Regions from separate parts of the Variovorax sp. LjRoot290 genome, predicted to be linked through region 1. Evidence: riboswitches for the same ligand, from Rfam matches in the RefSeq annotation. Region 1 holds a riboswitch; each other region holds the start of a gene.
The links. A riboswitch is a leader RNA that binds a small molecule or an ion and turns the genes downstream of it on or off. The one in region 1 is predicted to bind glycine.
Positions count from the first base shown of each region.

Region 2: linked by a shared signal. The riboswitch ahead of ACSQ9A_RS31340 (FAD-dependent oxidoreductase) and the one ahead of ACSQ9A_RS03210 (FAD-dependent oxidoreductase) in region 1 are both predicted to bind glycine.
Region 3: linked by a shared signal. The riboswitch ahead of gcvT (glycine cleavage system aminomethyltransferase GcvT) and the one ahead of ACSQ9A_RS03210 (FAD-dependent oxidoreductase) in region 1 are both predicted to bind glycine.

Region 1 is NZ_CAXURW020000001.1:612,386-619,011, forward strand. It holds gene ACSQ9A_RS03210 (FAD-dependent oxidoreductase) at 27-1,274, opposite strand; glycine riboswitch at 1,354-1,460, opposite strand; gene ACSQ9A_RS03215 (helix-turn-helix domain-containing protein) at 1,594-2,328, opposite strand; gene ACSQ9A_RS03220 (hypothetical protein) at 2,449-3,291, shown strand; gene ACSQ9A_RS03225 (MFS transporter) at 3,313-5,274, shown strand; gene ACSQ9A_RS03230 (phosphatase PAP2 family protein) at 5,274-5,927, shown strand; gene ACSQ9A_RS03235 (YiaA/YiaB family inner membrane protein) at 6,031-6,516, shown strand; gene ACSQ9A_RS03240 (hypothetical protein) at 6,552-6,626, shown strand, end outside.
Region 2 is NZ_CAXURW020000002.1:504,007-510,632, forward strand. It holds gene ACSQ9A_RS31315 (alpha/beta fold hydrolase) at 1-690, shown strand, start outside; gene ACSQ9A_RS31320 (RidA family protein) at 808-1,149, shown strand; partial or broken gene ACSQ9A_RS31325 (transposase) at 1,360-1,557, shown strand; gene ACSQ9A_RS31330 (GlxA family transcriptional regulator) at 1,534-2,763, opposite strand; partial or broken gene ACSQ9A_RS31335 (transposase domain-containing protein) at 2,931-3,087, opposite strand; glycine riboswitch at 3,200-3,290, shown strand; glycine riboswitch at 3,306-3,411, shown strand; gene ACSQ9A_RS31340 (FAD-dependent oxidoreductase) at 3,495-3,665, shown strand; gene ACSQ9A_RS31345 (RidA family protein) at 3,692-4,162, shown strand; gene ACSQ9A_RS31350 (SRPBCC family protein) at 5,236-5,673, shown strand; gene ACSQ9A_RS31355 (RidA family protein) at 5,686-6,183, opposite strand; gene ACSQ9A_RS31360 (aminotransferase class V-fold PLP-dependent enzyme) at 6,180-6,626, opposite strand, start outside.
Region 3 is NZ_CAXURW020000001.1:2,153,847-2,160,472, reverse strand. It holds gene ACSQ9A_RS10945 (TRAP transporter large permease) at 1-1,181, shown strand, start outside; gene ACSQ9A_RS10940 (hypothetical protein) at 1,263-1,799, shown strand; gene ACSQ9A_RS10935 (hypothetical protein) at 1,932-2,840, shown strand; glycine riboswitch at 2,870-2,972, shown strand; glycine riboswitch at 2,985-3,102, shown strand; gene gcvT (glycine cleavage system aminomethyltransferase GcvT) at 3,114-4,310, shown strand; gene gcvH (glycine cleavage system protein GcvH) at 4,335-4,709, shown strand; gene gcvP (aminomethyl-transferring glycine dehydrogenase) at 4,723-6,626, shown strand, end outside.

The DNA.
Region 1 (6,626 bases):
TTGTAAGGCGGCGAGGACGCGCGCGGCTACGGATTTCTGAAGGCGAACTCGAGCTCGGGCCTGAGGCCGCTCACGATCCGGGCAATCGACTTGCCGGCGCCGCAGGCGTTGATCCAGCCGCGCGCGCCCGGCGCGACATTGAGGAACAGGTTGAACAGGCGGGTCTTGCCGATCATCGGCAGCCCGTCCCGGCTGACGGCATGCACGACCGTCTCGAGGGAGGCATGCGCCGTGTCGGCCGCGCCGGGCAGCAGCGTTTCGATGCGGCGCAGGATGGCGTCGACGCGGTCCGAATCGGGCTCGCTCTCTTCGTCGAAGCTGGCGCGTACCGTGGCGGAGACCCGCAGGCAGTCGCTGCCCGGCGTTTCGATGCGCCGGATGCCCAGCTTGCCCTGCCGGTCGCGCAGCGCGACGCGCGGTGCGCGGGTCGCGTCCTTGAGAGGGATCGTGACGATGTATTCGCGCAGGAAGCGAAAAGGCATGGCGATCTTCAGCTTTTCGGCGTGCATCGCGCTGGAGATGCCGAGCGCCAGCACATAGGCCTGGCCGCGCAGGACGACGGGCTGGCCGTCGGCATCGAGCAGCTCGACATGGTCGATGCGGCCTGCGCGCTCCTCCAGGGAGATCACCGTGTGCTGGGTCAGGAAGCGCACGCCGGCCGCGCGGCACAGGAACACCATGCTGGCCGCGAACTGGGCCGGGTCGCGCGCCGCCGGATCGTCGAGCGAATAGGCTGCGCCGGCGAGCTCGCCGCGCAGGGCCTGCAGGGCCGGCTCGATGCGCAGCGCCTCTTCGGCCGAGACCAGGCGCTCCTCGCATCCCAGCTCTTTCCAATGAGAGGCGCGCGCCAGCCGGGCGTTGAAGGCGTCGGCATCGGTGTAGATGCTCAGCAGGCCCGGGTTGCGCTGGCCCGGGGGCACGCCGGCTTCGTCGCGCAACGAACGCACGATGTCGCGGCTGTAGGCGCCCAGGCGGACGAGGTGTTCGATCGGCTTGGATTTCGGCGCCTCGCCGATGGCGCGATCGAGCAGCTTCGCGAAGCGTCGCCGCAGGCGCACGTACAGCCCCACCCATTTCGCGCGGGCGGCACGGCGAGCGGCGGATTGCCGAAGAAGCTGGTCGGCCGCGGCCGTGACGACCGTGTCGACGCGCCCGCGCGCCTTGGCGGCCGGCGTGGCATGCCTGTCGACCACCGTCACTTCGTGGCCCAGTTGTTGAAGGTAATAGGCCGATGTCACGCCGAGCAAGCCGGCGCCGAGTACAACCACGCGCATGTCCAGATCCTTTTGGGATGGCATGAACGGCGGGTTTGGGCGCTCACTGTGCGGAGCTGCCGTAACCCGGGGTTCAGATGCCGCTCCCCCTGTCCTTGGTACCTGAGAGATTCATCCGCTGCGACTTGCAACGGACTTGCTCCTTCGGCGCATCACCTGGCGTGATGACTCTCCAGACGGCAATTGACTAAATGAGCAGTGATTCGAACCGATGCAAGGTTCACCTGAGCGTTCATGGGAGTTTGCGCCAACGGTGGGATGTCGATGCATCCGCTTTTCTGCGGTAAGAATCTTAGCTTAGAAACCGGTTTCCTGGCCGTCACGCGCGGCGCAGGCGGGTGAACAGCTCGAACTCCCAATTGCGCATGCCCAGCAGCAGCGTGTAGCCCTCGCGCTCCTTGGGCGAGAGCTTCTGGTCGGTCTGGTGTTGCTGGGCGAAATCCTGGGCCACGCGCTGCAGCCGGTCCAGAAAGGCCGGCGCCAGCGAGCGGCTGATCGAGCCGTGAACCAGCAGCAGGCCTTCGGCCGGCCCGTCGAAGCCGCCTCGGTAGTAGTCGAGCACCACGTTCTCGCGGAAGAAGTCCATCACCGGCCCGTGCGGGCGCCAGCGGAAGGTTTTGGCGAGTTTCAGGCGGTAGCGGTTCAGCGGCCGGAGCTCGATGATGCCGATGCGGTCGAGTTGCGCGAGGTAGCCGATGCATTCCGCCTCGCTGATCCGGTAGGCGGTCACGATCTGCTCCAGCGTCCACTGGCTCAGGACGCAGATGGCCAGGAGCAGCAGCTTCTTGTCCTTGACCACGGCCTTTTCCTGCTCGAGCGTCAATTCCTTGAGCAGCGGCTGCGCATCGGCCACGCGGCGGGCGAGTTCGGCGAAGTCGATCTTGAGTGCACGGCAGATCGCATCGACCCGCGTGAGCGGCATGTCGCCCTTGGCGAGCATGCGCTTGACGCTGGATTCGGCCATGTCGAGCGACTTGGCGAGATCCGCATAGGTCATGCGGGCGGTTTTGAGCTCGTTCTTGAGAGCCTGCACAAGGTCGACGGTGGTGCTCATGGCGGGAGTATTGGGATTTGATACCTGAGGTCGTGAAAAAGTACTCCGTATCGATTCTCGATGCTCCCGGAGCGGTTGACAACCTACATTCCGCCGCACACACATCACCCGGAGCCCGCCATGCCTCTGCCTTGTCTGACCCGCCGCGAACTTGGCCTCTTGTCCCTCTTCGTCCTGCTCCTGCTGCTTGCGATCGCCGGCCCGGCCCTGCCGGCGCCCGGCCTGGGCGGCGCGCCTTTCGCCGACGACCGCGGTTGGCACGGCGTGCCCTATGCGATGGACGTGCTGAGCAACCTGCCTTTCGCGGTGATCGGCGTCTGGGGGCTGCGCTGGCTGCGCTGGCTGGAACGGGCGCACGAGGAGGCGCAGGACGCCGCGCCGCTGCCCCAGGCCATGGCCCAGCCGCCGGTCAACACGCTCGACTGCGCCTGGATGTTCTTCGCGGGCCTGATCCTCATCGCCGCCGGCTCGGCCTTCTACCACCTGCAGCCCGACGGCCTGCGGCTGGCGGCGGACCGCGCCGGCATGGCGGTGGCCTTCGCCGGCCTGATCGGCTGTGCCGTCTGCGAGCGAGTCAGCGCCCGCGCCGGCTGGCCGGCCGCCTGGTTCACGCTGACCGGCGGTCTGCTGGCGGTGGCCGTCCACCAGGTGAGCGGCAACGTGCTGCCGTGGGCGCTGGTCCAGTTCGGCGGCATGGCGCTGGTGCTCGCGCTGGCACTTGCCAAGCCCCTGGACGGCGCCATCGGCCTCAGGCTCGGCTGGGTGATCTTCTTCTACGCGCTGGCCAAGCTGCTCGAGCTGTCGGACCATGCCATTTACGAAGCGACGCATCATCTGATGTCGGGCCACAGCCTCAAGCACCTGGTCGCGGCGCTGGCGGCGCTGCCGGTGCTGCATGCGCTGCAGTCCATGGGACGGCAGACGCTGCGGCACAATCCGGGCGCGGCCGCGGTGACGGCCTGAGGAACCCGCCAGGGAATTCGCATGACAGCACCGGTCGACGCCTCCATTGCCATCGCGCCCGAAGCGCATGCGCACGCCAATCAATTCGCCTTGCTCGGGCAGCGGAGGTTCGGCCCGTTCTTCTGGACCCAGTTCGCTGGCGCGGCGAACGACAACCTCTTCAAGTTCGCATTCACCGTGATGGTGACCTACCAGCTGCAGCTGGGCTGGATGCCGCCGGCCATGGCGGGATTGGCCATCGGCGCACTCTTCATCCTGCCCTTCCTGCTGTTCTCGGCGACCGCGGGGCAGCTCACCGACAAGTACGACAAGACGAAGATGATCCGCTTCGTCAAGAATCTCGAGATCGCGATCATGGCGGTGGCGGCGTGGGGCTTCATGCGTGCGGACGCCGCGGTCCTGCTGGGCTGCGTGTTCCTGATGGGGCTGCATTCCACGCTGTTCGGTCCGGTCAAGTTCGCCTACCTGCCGCAGGTGCTTGATGCGCGGGAGCTCACCGGCGGCAACGGCATGGTCGAGATGGGGACCTTCGTCGCCATCCTGCTGGGACAGGTGGCCGGGGGCCTTCTCGTGGCATTGCCGCAGGTCGGCCACACCACGGTGGCGGTGGCTTGCGTGCTGTTGGCGCTCGCGGGGCGCGCGGTGGCGCAGGCGATTCCACCCGCGCCGGCCACCGATCCGGGCCTCGTGATCAACTGGAATCCGTTCAGCGAAACCTGGCGCAATCTCAAGCTGGCGCACGGCAACCTGGTCGTGTTCCGTTCGCTCCTGGGCATCTCGTGGATGTGGTTCTTCGGCGCCGTGTTCCTGAGCCAGTTCCCGAGCTTCGCGAAGGAGGTGCTGCACGGCAACGAGCAGGTCGCCTCCCTGCTGCTGGTGGTGTTCTCGGTCGGCATCGGCATCGGCTCGCTGCTGTGCGAAACCCTGAGCCGCCGCCAGGTGGAGATCGGCCTGGTGCCGCTGGGCGCGATCGGCATGAGCGGGTTCGCCATCGATCTCTACTTCGCCTCGCGCGCGCTGCCGCCCGCGGCGGAGATGGGGCTCGCTGCCTTCATGGCCCAGTCCGTTCATTGGCGCGTGATGGCCGACCTCGGCCTGCTGTCGCTCTTCGCGGGGCTCTACAGCGTGCCGATGTACGCGCTGATCCAGCTGCGCAGCCAGCCCACGCACCGGGCTCGGATCATCGCGGCCAACAACATCCTCAATGCCCTGTTCATGATCGGCAGCGCGGTCATCGCCGGCGCGCTGCTCAAGGCCGGCTTCACGATCCCGCAGATCTTCTTGTTTACCGGCATCGCCAATGCGGTGGTGGCCTTCTACATCTTCATGCTGGTGCCGGAGTACCTGCTGCGCTTCGTGGCCTGGGTGCTGTCGCGCATCGTCTACCGCTTCGACGTCAAGGGCGAGGAGCACATTCCGGCCGAGGGCGCTGCCGTGCTGGTCTGCAACCACGTGAGCTTCATCGATGCGGTGCTGCTGATGGCCGCGAGCCCGCGGCCGATCCGCTTCATCATGGACCACCGCATCTTCCGCGTGCCGGTGCTCGGCTGGCTGTTCCGGTTGGCCAAGGCCATTCCGATCGCGCCGCAGAAGGAAGACCCGGCAGCCTATGAAGAAGCCTTCGCGCGCGCGGTACAGGTGCTGCGCGAGGGCGATCTGCTCGCCATCTTCCCCGAGGGCGCGATCACGCGCGACGGCAGCCTGCAGCCCTTCAAGGGCGGCGTGATGAAGATCCTCGAGGCCGCGCGTGCCGAGGGCATCGATCCGCCGGTGATCCCGATGGCGCTGACCAATCTCTGGGGCTCCTACTTCAGCCGCGTCGAGGTGCGCGACGGCGAGAACGTAGCCATGGTGCGTCCGTTCCGGCGCGGCTTTTTCAGCCGGGTGGGGCTCCATGTCGGCAGTGCGATGCGGCACGCCGAGGTGCAGCCCGAGGCTTTGCAGCGGCGCGTGAGCGGGCTGCTGGAAAGCCAGCCGAGCTGATGCTGTTCCTGCCTGACGGCTTCTGGTATTCAATCACCTGGTTTGGTGACAGCGGCTTCCTGCTGCCCGTCGCGGCCTGGATTGCCGTGTGGCTGGGCGTGCGGACGGTCACACGGCCGATCGCATGGCGCTGGCTCGCGCTGTTCGGCTCCGCCGGCGCCATGGTGGCCGCTTCGAAGATCGCCTTCATGGGCTGGGGCATCGGCAGCGCCATGCTCAACTTCACCGGCATCAGCGGGCACACCATGCTCTCGGCCAGCGTCTGGCCGGTCGCCTTCTGGCTGACCGCAGCGCATTGGGAACCGCGCGTGCGCGTCTCCGCCGCCACGCTCGGCTGGGTCTTCGCTGCGCTCATCGGGCTGTCGAGGCTGGCGATCTATGCCCATTCCAAGTCGGAGGTGGCCGCCGGATTCGCGCTGGGCGCGGCCGTCAGCGCGTTCTTCCTGTGGCAGCAACAGCACCGGCCGCCGCCGCGGCTTCATTGGATCCTGCTGCTGATCAGCATGGTCTCGCCGATGCTCTTCCTGCGCCCCGGCACTACAGCGCCCACGCACGACGCGCTCGGGGTGATCGCGGTGCGGCTGGCCGGTACGGAGCGGCCCTTCACGCGCGACGACCTGCTGCGCCGTCGGGTGCGCCAAGGTATCGACTAGAGATACCGGAGGCGTCGCAAGGTGCCACTGGTGCAGTAATTTGCGCCTCGCCGAGGAAGTGCGAACCATCATTCGCGCACCTTCACTACGCCGCGAGGCATTCATGCAACCCTTCTCTTCCACCGTTTCCATCCAACGCGACACCCGTGCCTGGCAAGTCCAGGTCTGGATCTCCTTCGGGATGGCCGTGTTCCTCTGCGCGACCGGGCTCGGCTGGCTGCCGGGGCAGGCGCTGGACCGCGCGTTCATGGTGATGGGCTACGTGTTCTGCCTCTCGGCCGCCTTCGTGCTGGCGAAGTTCGTGCGTGACAACCAGCGCGGCACCACGCCCGGTGCCGGCGACACGCCGATGTGGAAGCTGGTCGTCTGGGGCGGCTTCTTCACCGCGATGGGCCTGACCGGCTGGGGCCTGCTGCGGATGGAGATCAGCGAGACCTACAAGGCCTTTCTCGGCGTGAGCTGGCTGTTCCTGATCAGCTCGGCCTTCACGCTCGCCAAGACCCTGCGCGACCGCCATGAAGCCTATCTCGCCGAGGCGCGCCTCCAAGGCCGCCGCGAAGCCCGCGCCGAAACCGGCCAGGGCGAATGAAGCACTCCATACACCTCATCTTTCGAAAGCACATCATGAAGAAGTCCTTCGTCACGGTTCTGATGGCGGCTTGCGCCGCGATGGCGGGTGTTGCCGTCCCGCTTCACGCT
Region 2 (6,626 bases), on a different contig from region 1:
GCACCATTAATTGCTGCGGCTGGATTCCGCGTGTTGCGACCGCAGCCACGCGGCATAGGCGCGAGTTCGGGGCCGACCGAAGGCATCACATTGATCGATCTTGCCGCCGATGTCGTTGCTGCGATCGAAGCCGATTGTGCGCCGGAGAAGCCTGAAGCATTGTGTGTGGTGGGCCACGCGTTCGGCAACTGGGTCGCGCGGGTTCTCGCCCATCATTGGCCTTCGATGACAAAATCTGTCGCACTTCTCGCGGCGATTATTGGCAGCACAATATCGCCCGAGCTCTTGATTTCCGTGAATGTCGTATCTGACAATTCCAAGCCGGATGCAGACCGCCTATTTTATTTGGAGCGTGACTTCTTCGCTCCGGGGCACGATGCTTCCGTTTGGTTGAGCGGGTGGCATACAGAGGTCTCTAAATTCCAGCTCGCGGCGACGAATGCAACGGCCGACAGTAGTTGGACCGAAGTAGGCAAAAATTTGCCGGTGCTTTATGTTGCGCCTGAATTTGACAAGATTGCACCCGTACCTGAAGAAGATTACTTGCGAGATCGTGTAGGCCACCTGACGACGATGGAAATCATTCATGGTTCTGGCCACGCACTTCTCCCGGAGAAGGTTTCGGAGGCCGCGGCTGTACTTGTCTCATTCGCCCAGTCCATCATGCGCGGCGAAGGGCGACCTACCTAAATCTACCTAGTCGCACGTGTGCTTCAAAGAGCCAGCATCTTTGCGGCTAAAGATTTTCCCGGCCCCGCTTTTCGCGCGGGGCCTTTTCCCACAGCTCAATTTTTCCAGGAGAACTCCATGAGCATTCAGCGCATCGAACCGGGCGCCCGCATGAGCAACGCCGTCGTCCACGGTAACATCGTCTATCTCGCCGGCCGGGTCGGCGAAGGCGAGAGCGTCACTGACCAGTGCAAGAGCGCACTTGCCGACGTTGACCGCCTGCTCGCTGCCGCCGGCAGTGACAAGTCGAAGATCCTGCAGACGATCATCTATCTCTCGGATATCGCCACTTTCGGCGAAATGAACGCCGTCTGGGAAGCCTGGATCGATCCAGTCAACCCGCCGGCCCGCGCCACCAGCGAAGCCAAGCTCACCACACCGAAATTCAAGGTGGAGTTCATCGTCACGGCGGCGATCTGATCGCTCCGATATAGGGAACCGGAAAGCCGGCCTATCGCTCTGATAGGCCGGCAATCGGGATTCGAGGAGTATCGTTTAAGGGTACGGGAGAGATCGGTCACCTGCCCCCTCCCAACCGTACCAGCGTAGTGGCAGGGAAGTCCGTCAACTTGGAATGACGGATTGATGAAGCGAGCCAGGCTTACCGGATGTGCAGATCATTGAAGTTTCGAGCAGGCGGCGGGTGCGAAGCCCGTCGATCTCGGCCGCGAGCACGGCGACTCGGAAATGACGCTGTATAGCTGGAAGGACCGTCACGGCGGCATGGACGCTTCCGAAGCGAAGCGCCTGAAGCAGCTCGAGGACGAGAACGCCAAACTCAACAAGCTGCTTGCCGAGGAGTTGTTAGAGGTGGCTCGGTTGTTTGAACAGTTTTCGGGCTGTCGCTAAGTGCATTTCTGGCTCGGTCAAGCCGCCATCGTGATTGATCCTGCTTGAAGAACCAACTACTGAGTGAGCCAGATTTGTGTAAACTGACTTCCTCGATCGCGATAAGTCTAAATCCTGATCACTCTTTACAATGCTTTCGTAGAGAGAAGCCCATTGCGGCGATATAACGTCATCCACGCTTACCTTTGATTGTCGTGCTTGTGATGGGGTCGTTGCAAATTGAGCCCGGAAACATCGATTGAAGTGAGAGCTATCGGAGAAACCGGTGATTGTCGCGATTTCCGTTATTGACTTGGGGCTATTTAAAAGAAGCCAATATCCATAAGCAAGTCGAAACTGACGGCAATATTGCTGGACCGGCTGCTTCATTTCCTGCTGGAAAAGCCGTTCTATCTGCCGCTTAGAAACCCCCAAGGTTGACGCAAGAGATTCAACCTTCAATGGCTGCTGTCCAAGATTTCTTTCGATGATCTTGAGCGCCCGAAGTACTCTCGCATCGAGTGGATTTTCTCTTGTTCCAGAATTCTGCTCAGTTTCGGTGGGGGAGGCCGAAAGCTCTTGCGGCGCGGGAATCTCGGCGCCGATAGCGGAATAATGACGTTCTAAAAGCCATGATCCGAGTTCCAGTGCCGCTAGCCCTCCCGCACAGCTAACTCGCCTGCCGCTCACGACCAAGTTAAGGCCTGAGATTTGCTGCACCTCCGCAAAACGGGTATCTCGGTCGGCGCCGCGATACCAATCTGTTGCGCAGGGCAATCTATCGAAAAATCCGGCTTCGATTAGCACAAATAGTCCGGAACCTATTCCCGCAAGAGTTGCGCCCTTCATATCGGCGCTTGTGAGTGCTTCCAGAATCGATCTGCGGTCCTCGACAGGAGCAGCTGTCTTCCCGCCTATCACGAAAACGTAGTTGCAATCGCGAGCAGCGTGCAGGGGCGCTGTCGGAGGTACTTGGACCCCGCAGGTCGTTTGCGCTGGCTTTTGTCCTAGAACGACATATTCAAAGTCGACTCCGACCGCGGCTGCCGGGTCGGTGCAATGCTTCAAGATATAAACCAGGGCAGAGTACGAAAACATCGTGAAGCCTGGAAGGAGGATGAAGCCGACCTTCACTCGCCGCCGCGCCAGCTTGGCGGATTCGGCCTTCACACCAGAAACCGGCATCATCGTGGACTCTCCTGCCATAAGGTCGGCAATCGTAGCAGTTGCAGTATGTCCGCGCGCAATCGGATGCTCATGGCACTTGTCGCATAGAAGGTAAGCGGATGGCCGTCCGATCCTTGACGACTGCGACCGGCGGCACGCGGCAATTGGCCGCTCACGGCGGTCTCGCCGGGAGGGCGCTTCATCGATTGCCAGCGGTGCGGCAGGAGATTGTCGATGCGGCTGGCCATGTGCGTGGGCAGGCGCTGCAGGACGTCTTTAGGTACGCGTGCGGATCGGGGCCGCAGAGCTTGCCGCCTGCACCAGGCTCATCACGACGGCCGCGCGCTGGCCGGCCAGTTCTGATTTTTTCAACTCCCCTGCCTCACGTTCCAGGCTTGGCGCTCGAACAACGAGAGGCTGGTTGGCTCCCGACCCCTTGCGGCACTATCGACTTCCAGCAACGATCCGAATAGACTTCGATATAGCAGGAGAGCGGGCCGCGCGAAGCGGCTCCACCGAAGGCGCAAACTCCCATAAACGCTCAGGTCGGCTCACGTGATGAGCCTGTACTGCATCAGCTGTCAAAGCCGTCTGGAGAGCCATCACGTCATGTGATGCACCGAAGGAGCAAACTCGCTGCGGGCGCAGCGGGTGAATCTCTCAGGTACCGAGGACAGGGGGAGCGGCAACTTGGACGCATGGTCCGGTTGCTTTCTTTTCGAGCTTCCGTTTCTCCGCGTTCAAGCGCTGCAACCTCATAGGTTCACGAAATGCGCGTGATCGTTCTCGGCGCCGGCATGCTCGGCGTGACCTCGGCTTACTACCTCCAGCAACTCGGCCACGAAGTGACCGTGATCGACCGGCAGGCCACACTGGCTGCCGAGCCGAATGCCGACGATCTGCTCTCCGCACCACTCGACGACCTCTATTTCGGCAATTGACCACTTACTTCCAAGGACACCAGAGAATGACAACGCAAGGACCCGACGTACGCCTGACCCAACTCGGCATCGAATTGCCGAAGGCGGTCGCCCCCGTCGCCAACTATGTGCCGGCCCGAAAGAGCGGCTCGCTGATCTACATCGCGGGCCAGGTGCCGACCGCCGGCGGCAAGGACCAGTACGTGGGCAAGGTCGGCCAGGACGTCTCGATCGAGAACGCCCAGAAGGCGGCGCGACTGTGCGCGATCAACATCCTTGCCCAGCTGCGCACGGCCCTGGGCGGCAGCCTCGATGGCGTCGCGGGCTGCGTGCGCCTCGGCGGCTTCGTTAATTCCACCCCCGAGTTCGGCGACCATCCGAAGGTGATCAACGGCGCCTCCGACCTGATGGTCGAGGTGTTCGGCGAAGCGGGTCGGCATGCGCGCGCCGCAGTCGGCTGCAATTCGCTACCGCGCAACGTCGCTGTCCAGGTCGATGCCATCTTCGAGTTGGCCTGACGATGAACCACGCCGCGGCCTGGGCTGACGGCTGTGTGCCGATAAATGCGCTGACCGGCTTCCTCGGCAGCGGCACCCACGCTGCTACGCCATTTGCTGGCCGATGCCGGCGTGGCGGACACGGTGGTGGTCATCAACGAGTTCGGTGAGGTCGGGCACGACCACCTGTTGGTGCGCGCGAGCTCGCTGAAGACGTCGTCCTGCTGAGCTTGGGCACTCTACGAGTTCGGCCGGGCTCTATTGGCTAGACTGCGTTTCAGCGCGGGCGCAATACACGACGCGACGCGGACCAACCGTGAAGACCGCCTTTTTAGATGAAGGACTCGGTAAATCTAGAACACTGCTAGGGAAATGCTTATATGGCGCCTCCCGGATTACAAGCAACTTGTGTGTAAAGGATCAGGAGGCAGGGCTGCAGTCTCATATTCGGCCTGTTGTGCAGGCGTGATGCCTGCTGGCCCTGATGGTATTCGCTGACGAGGCTCCCTGATCATCGAGATTGGTGCTCTTGATCCCTATCGGAGTGTCCCCATCCCGGTCCGACCTGTCTGGCGCATCACACGCGTGGTCGCTTGCTCTCCTTCGAAGCGGTAGTTTCTAGGTTCCTGCCAGTGCACTTGCTGCCACGCCGCAGGTCTCCACGCCTGTCCGCGTGCCAACACCACCATATCGTTCGCGCCAGCTTGTTGGCCACCGCCGACGACTACGCTGTATGGCCGGCGCTGGGCTTCAAATTTGACCCGCGTGTTCAGCCTACCCCGATGCTTTTTTAAGCGGTGCCACCGCAAGAACAAGGCGGTGCGCGAGATCGTGAGGGCCACAAGCCTGTCGCGCAAGACGGTGCACAAGTACTTGCGCACGCCGGTGGCGCAGCTCCGAAGTACCGGCGCAATTCGGCGTCCCAGAAGCTGCATCGTCAGGTCCACAGCCCGCCATAGCTTTTCGGCATCGTGCCCTCCGCGAATGCTATTTGCCGCGCGGATGACGCTGCCCTAACCTTTTGGTCATTCGAAACGGAGGTCCTACGTGACTGTTTGCATGATTGCAATATGACATGGCACTTGACATAGCTGGTGAGTACGTCGTCCCTGCCTCCCTGGCGACTGTGTATTCCGCTGAACGACCCCGCGATCCTGAAGCAGTGCATCCCCGGCTGCGAAGAGATCGAGGAGAGGTCCAACGGCGAGTTCGCCGCGATCATGCGCTTCGAGTTCGGACAGCTAAAGGCGCGATTCAGGGGCAAAGTCCGCCTCTTCGATCGGGATCCGCCGAACGGCTATCGGCTGGTCGGCGAGGGCGAGGGAAGCGTTGCGGGTTTTGCCAAGAGCTCAGCCGTAGTGGCCCTGGCGGACACACCGGAAGGGACAAGGTTGACCTACCAACTGGAAGCGAATGTCGGCGGCAAGATCGCTCAGCTTGGCCAACGCTTGCTCATGTCAACGACCAAGAAGATGCAGGAAGGAGGAGGCCTAGTCGATCTCGCCGCGAATGAGGTGCTCGAGGCGCCATGATGCTTCGCGAACTCAGCGCGCCGCGATGCACTCCACTTCGACACGAGCGTTAAAGGCCAGTCCGCTCGATCCGAACGCGCTGCGTGCGGGAAATTTCCCCGCCGAGAAATAGGTCTTGTAGACGTCATTGAAGGCGTTCCATTCATTCATGTCGGCCAACATCGCGGTGCACTTCACTACGTCGGCAAACGTGTATCCATGCACCTCCAGTGATGTCTTGATGTTCTCCATCACTTGTTTGGCCTCCGGCTGAATGCCGCCAGGTGGCAGCTTGAGGCTGCCGGGGATGTTCCCAATTTGGCCTGACAGGTAGAGTGTCGAGCCCACTTGCACTGCTTCGGAAAATGGAAGTGTTGTGGGAAGAACCTTTCCGGAGTTCAAGTGCTTCGGAGCCGCACAGCCGCTGATTAAAACGATCGCCAGGCCAGCGAGCGCTACGGGAGGTATCAAGTGGCCGGCGGCGCCAAAGACGCAAGACAGTGGATTTGCTTGAAAGTGTTTGGAACTCATGGGGTACCGATCGCTGCAAGAAGTCTATCGATGTCGCTCATGTCGTTGAAGACGGACGGCGAGATGCGTGCATGATTTGCGCGCAAGGTAATCTCGATCTTCGCGGGTGCAAGGCGAGGCGCCAGTTGGGATGCGTTGAGATAGGCGAATGTCACGATGGCGGAGTTGGAATCGGTCGGCGTCACCACTTGAAAGCCTCTGGCCCTCAGGCCGTTCTGCAAAGCGTCGGTCATAGGCTTTCGATAGGCTTGGATCTTGTCGGGGCCCACGCTCTGAATCCAGTCGATCGATGCCGCGCAGGCAGCCTCGACCGCACTTGCCGGGAAGGATCCCATGAAATACCCAGCGACCGAGTTGATCTGAACGCTCTCGTATGGGACGCTGCCCGGCGGATCAAGCGGATACACATGAAGAATCGGAGCCGCAAAGTTGCGAGTCTGGCG
Region 3 (6,626 bases), 1.5 Mb from region 1:
CCTATCCGCTGATGGTGCTGCTGAAGGAAACCTTCACCGGCATCGACAGCTTCCCGCTGATGGCGGTGCCCTTCTTCATCCTGGCGGCCGAACTCATGAGCGGCGGCTCGCTGACCGAGGTGCTGCTGCGCTTCGCGGGCCAGTTCGTCGGCCACCGGCGCGGCGGGCTCGGCTACACCAACGTGGTCTCGCTCACCTTCTTCTCGGGCATCTCGGGCTCGGCGCTGGCCGATGCCGCGGGGCCGGGCTCGATGCTCATCAGGATGATGGAGAAGGCCGGCTACCACCGCTCCTACGCGGCGGCGCTGACGGCCTCGACCGCGATCGTCGGCCCGATCATTCCGCCCTCGATCATCATGATCATCTACGCGCTGCAGGACGACAGCGTGTCGGTCGGCAGCCTGTTCGTGGCCGGCCTCGTTCCCGGCCTGCTGATCGCGGTCGCGATGTGCGTGGTGAACTTCCACGTTTCCAAGCAGCGCAACTACCGCGGCGACGGCGGCATGCCGCCCTGGCGCGAAGTGCTGCTGACCACCTGGAAAGCCATCCCCGCCATCCTGCTGCCGGTGGTGATCCTCGGCGGCATGCGCGCCGGCTGGTTCACGCCCACCGAGGCCTCGGTGGTGGCGGTGTTCTATGCGCTGGTGTGCGGCAAGTTCGTCTACCGCACGCTCGAATGGAAGGCGCTGCCGGACATCCTCGCGCGCTCGGCGCTGCTGTCGGCCTCGGTGCTGATCATCATCGGGCTGTCGGCCTCCTTCGCCTGGATCCTGACCATCGAAGGCGTTCCCCAGTCCCTGGCCGAATGGCTGGTCAGCATGCAGCTCTCGCCGTGGATGTTCCTGATCATCGTGAACGTCTTCCTGCTGCTCTTCGGCATCTTCATCGAGCCCTTGCCCGGCGTGATGGTGCTGGCACCCATCCTCGCGCCGGTGGCCATCAAGCTCGGCATCGACCCGGTCCACTTCGCGATGATCGTGATCTACAACCTCACGCTCGGCATGATCACGCCGCCGGTAGGCGGCCTGCTGTTCGTGACCTGCAACGTCTCGAAGGTGCCGATGTCGCAGCTGGTGCGCGAGCTCGTGCCCTTCCTGTGGGCGCACGCGGCCGTGCTGCTGGTGCTGACCTTCGTTCCGGCGCTCAGCACCTGGCTGCCGCGTTTGTGGGGCTTCAAATAGCGGCAGCGGCCCGGTCATTCACGAGGATGTCATGCGGATCCCCGATGCTGCGGCGCTCGACCCCGAACGCCCGAGCATCAGATGTTCCTCATCAAGACCGAGAAAGCGCGCCAAGAACTCCAGCCGGGCCGCCGCACGCTGGGCCAGCGCGAGCGCGCCCTGCTGCTGATGGCCGACGGCCAGCGCTCGGTCACCGACTTCGGCCAGCTCTTCGGCAGCCGCGACGAGGCCGGCCGCGTGGCGCTGCACCTGGTGCAGGAGGGCTATCTGCATCGTTCGCAACCCGCTACGCCCGCCGTGGCGCCGCCGGTGCTGGCAGCTCCGGCGCCGGACGCGAGCCCCGAGCCGCCGGTCGCGGCGGATGTCTTCGACGGCAAGCGTTCGCTCGCCACCACGCGGATGTTCCTGTTCGACCTGTGCGAGCGCATGTTCGTCAGGCGCGATCCGATCCTGGCCGGGCAGTTCCGCGAGCTGCTGCGTGAAGCGCGCGACCGGGAGTCGATGCTGGCCGCCGCATCCGCCATGCTCGGCGAGATCGAGAAGCTCGCGGGTGCCGAGCGCGCCACGTCGATCCGCGAACGCATCGACAAGCTGCTGCCGCCCCAGCTCGTGCATTGAAATCGGCCCCGACGGCCGCCATGGCCGCATCCGGACAAACTCGGCGTCTCCTCTGACAAGACGAGGAGGGATACTCGTCGCGTCGCGCCCATCCGGCGCCCCAACCCTCCCTTCTTTTTTCTGTCAACAGGCATGACGAACTACGGTTTTGTTCATCTGGAGTACGGGAGTCAGCATCGTGATCATTCGGTCCAGGTGCTGACCAAGCTGCGAAGGCAGTTGGCCGGCGAGAGCGATCGTGTCGTTCTCGCGATCGTCGACAACGCCAGGTCCACCGGAGGCGAAGCATTGCGCAATGCGGAATGCGAGGACGGCTTCGTCATCGCAGGCGACAACTCCAACCGCGAATTCACTGGGTGGGACCAAGGAGTCGCAGCCATTCTTGCCCGCAGCGGCGAGCCCGACGTGTGGATCTTTTCGAACGACACCGTCGCGCGAAACCACGGATGGAGCGAACGCAGGGTGGCCGGCTTCGGCGGTGAAATCAAGAGGCTGGGGCTGCACCCGGGCCCGTGGCTCTTCGGCGAGATCAACGATTTTCCGCGCTCGACGATGACGCCGCTCGGTCCCCTGCTCGAATGGGTTTCGACCTACTGCTTCGCGATGAACGGCAACCTGCGCCGCCAGCTCGGTGCGCTTTCGCCGGGCAACGAATTCCTGGATTCGCTGGTCTACGACCGCTTCGAACCCGAGCACCGTCTGTTTCGCGACAGCGTCGACGAGGCCTATGTCGATTTCGTGTCAGCCTGGCTGATCAAGGACGAGAGCGATCCGTCCAGGCAGCGCAGATTCAAGTGGTCCCACGAATGGCACAAGGCCAGTGCGCTCTCGCCGGAGAACTTCGACGACCTGCGCATGAAGGCGCGCTGCGTTCTCTCGGAGAGCATGCTCAGCGTGCGCGCCCGGCAGCTGGGCGCCGACATCCGCTCGCCCTACGACGCGCGCAATGCCAGAGCGCACATTCGCAGCTCCCTGCAGCTCGTCGCCGACAAGCTGTGGGAGAAGTTTCTGCTCAGGCGGCTGCGCCTGGAGCGCTCCTGAGCGGCCAGGACCGGGCTCATCCCTTACACTCGGACGGGTCAGGAGAGAGCCTCGCAGCGCGGGGCCGCCGAAGGCGCAGGTCCCCTCGAAAAACGGGCCCGAACGCTCAGGCAAAAGGACTGACGAAGCGCCCCATTTTCCGGGCGTTTCCTTGCTGGAGAGAGGCGGCGCATCGCGTTTTTTGTTCGCAGTGCCGTCCACCGAAGGAGCAAACCCCGATCGTGGGGCGAATCTCTCAGGTAAAGCGGACAGCAGGGGTGGCCCATGGCAAGAATGTCATGGATCTGGACTGCCCCTTTGGAGAGTGCCTTGGCCTCCGCATCCGACGATCTGCAAAAGACCCCGCTCTACGACCTGCACCTGGAGCTCGGCGCCCGCATGGTGCCCTTCGCGGGCTATGTGATGCCGGTGCAGTACCCCGCCGGCCTGATGGCCGAGCACAAGCACACGCGCGAGGCCGCCGGCCTGTTCGACATCTCCCACATGGGCCAGCTGCGCCTGGCTGGCCCCGATGCCGCCGCCGCGTTCGAGAGCCTGATGCCGGTCGACGTGATCGGCCTGGCGCCGGGCAAGCAGCGCTACGGCCTGCTCTTGAACGACGAAGGCGGCATCCTCGACGACCTGATGTTCTTCAACGAAGGCCACGACTCGCTGTTCGTGATCGTCAATGGCGCCTGCAAGGTGGCCGACATCGCGCACATCCAGGCCAGGATCGGCGCGCGCTGCCAGGTGCTGCCGATGCCCGACCACGCCCTGCTGGCGCTGCAGGGCCCGCAGGCCGTGACCGCGCTGGCCCGGCTCGCGCCCGGCATCGAGCGCTTCGTCTTCATGACCGGCGGCGCGGTGCAGATCGGCGGCATCGCGGCCTTTGCCACGCGCAGCGGCTACACGGGCGAGGACGGTTTCGAGATCTCGGTGGCCGCCAAGGATGCCGAAGCGCTCGCACGGCTGCTGCTCGCCCAGCCCGAGGTCAAGCCCGTCGGCCTGGGTGCGCGCAATTCGCTGCGGCTCGAAGCGGGCCTGTGCCTCTACGGCAACGACATCGACGAGACCACCACGCCGGTCGAAGCCTCGCTCAATTGGGCGATCCAGAAGGTGCGGCGCACCGGCGGTGCGCGCGAAGGCGGCTTTCCGGGCGCGGCCAAGGTGCTGGCGCAACTCACGGCGGCCAATGGCGTCGCAGGCCACCTGGACCACCACACGCTCAAGCGCAAGCGCGTCGGCCTGGTGGCGCTGGAGCGCGTGCCGGTGCGCGATGGCACGCTGCTCGAATCCTTCGAGGGCGCGCCCATCGGCCAGGTGACCAGCGGCCTGCTCGGCCCCACGGTCGACCGGCCGGTCGCGATGGCCTACGTCGCGCTCGCCTATGCCGAGCCCGGCACCCGCATCCAGGCCATCGTGCGCGGCAAGCCGGTGCCGATGGAGGTGAGCACCATGCCTTTCGTGCCGCAGCACTACTACCGCGGTTGAATTCTTTTCTTCAAGGAGCCTTTCATGAGCATCAAGTACACCAGGGACCACGAGTGGGTCCAGGCGGTCGGCGACGGCGTCGCCACCGTCGGCATCACCGTTCATGCGCAGGATGCGCTGGGCGACGTGGTCTTCGTCGACCTGCCGGAAGTCGGCAAGAGCTACAGCCAGGGCGATGTCGCCGGCGTGGTCGAGTCGGTCAAGGCGGCGGCCGACGTGTTCATGCCCATCACGGGCGAGATCACCGAAGTCAACGAGGCGCTGCGCGCCGACCCTTCGCTGGCCAACAGCGCGCCCGAAGCGGGCGGCTGGTTCTTCAAGATGAAGATCAGCGACGCCTCGCAGCTCGATGCACTGCTCGACGCCACCACCTATCAAAAGTTCGCCGACGAAAACTGAACCGAACACGCCAATGCCGAAGTCTTCCCTGCCCTCCCTCAGCGAACTCGAGAACGCCGAGGAATTCATCGCCCGCCATATCGGCATCGAGGCCGATGACGAAGCGCGCATGCTCGCCGCCGTCGGCTCGACCACCCGCGCCGAGCTGATCGACGGCATCGTGCCGCCGGCCATCCGCCGCACGAAGCCGATGCGCCTGCCCGCCTCGGTGACGGAGGCCGACGCGCTGGCCGAGCTGAAGGCCATTGCGGCGAAGAACAAGGTGGCGAAGAACTTCATCGGCCAGGGCTACTACGGCACCCACACGCCCGGCGTGATCCTGCGCAACGTGCTCGAGAACCCGGCCTGGTACACCGCCTACACGCCCTACCAGGCCGAGATTTCGCAGGGCCGCATGGAGGCACTGGTCAACTTCCAGACCATGGTGTGCGACCTCACCGGCATGGCCATCGCCAATGCCTCGATGCTCGACGAGGCCACGGCGGCGGCCGAGGCGATGACGCTCGCCAAGCGCAGCGCCAAGAGCAAGAGCAACGTGTTCCTGGTCTCGGGCGACTGCCATCCGCAGACCATCGAGGTCATCAGAACGCGCGCGGCGCCGCTCGGCATCGAGGTCAAGGTCAGCACCGTGTCGGAGACCCTGCCGCACCTGATGGCCAGCGGCGATTTCTTCGGCGCACTCGCGCAGTACCCCTCGACCACCGGCCACGTGCACGACCTGCGCCCGCTCGCCGGCCACGCCCATGCGTGCGACGCCGCCTTCTGCGTGGCGGCCGACCTGCTGGCGCTCACGCTGCTGGCGCCGCCCGGCGAATGGGATGCCGACATCGTGTGCGGCACCACGCAGCGCTTCGGCATGCCGATGTGCAACGGCGGCCCGCACGCGGCCTATCTGGCCTGCCGCGACGAGTTCAAGCGCTCGCTGCCCGGCCGCCTGGTGGGCGTGAGCGTGGACACGCAAGGCCAGCCGGCCTACCGGCTCGCGCTGCAGACGCGCGAGCAGCACATCCGGCGCGAGAAGGCCACTTCCAACATCTGCACGGCGCAGGTGCTGCCGGCGGTGGTCGCGAGCATGTACGCGGTCTACCACGGGCCCGAAGGCCTGACGCGCATCGCGCAGCGCGTGGCTGCGCTCACCGCGGTGCTGGCGCAGGGCCTCGAACAGATGGGCCGCGAGCTGGCCAATGAGACCTCCTTCGACTCGCTCACCGTCAAGACCGGCGAGGACACGCCGAAAATCCAGGAGCGCGCGCAGGCGGCAAGCATCAATCTGCGCCAGCGTCTGCAGAACCACCTGGGCATTTCGCTCGACGAGACCACCACCCGCGCCGACATCGAGACGCTGTGGGCCCTGTTCGTGCCTGCCGGCACGCCGATGCCGCGCTTCGACGAGCTGGCCGGCAGCATCGCGCCGCGCATCCCCGAGGACCTGCGCCGCACCAGCGCCTTCCTCACGCACCCGGTGTTCAACACCCACAAGAGCGAGACCGCGATGCTGCGTTACATCCGCAGCCTCTCCGACAAGGACCTGGCGCTCGACCGCAGCATGATCCCGCTCGGCAGCTGCACCATGAAGCTCAACGCGACCAGCGAGATGATCCCGATCACCTGGCCCGAGTTCGCCAACATCCATCCCTTCGCGCCGGCCGAGCAATTGCAGGGCTATGCGCAGCTCGACGCCCAGCTGCGCGCCTGGCTCTGCGAGGCCACCGGCTATGCGGGCATCAGCCTGCAGCCCAATGCCGGCTCGCAGGGTGAGTACGCCGGCCTGCTGGCGATCAAGGCCTTCCATGAAGCCAAGGGCGAAGGGCATCGCAACATCTGCCTGATCCCCTCCTCCGCGCACGGCACCAACCCGGCGAGCGCGCAGATGGTCGGCATGCAGGTGGTGGTGACGGCCTGCGACGCGCAAGGCAA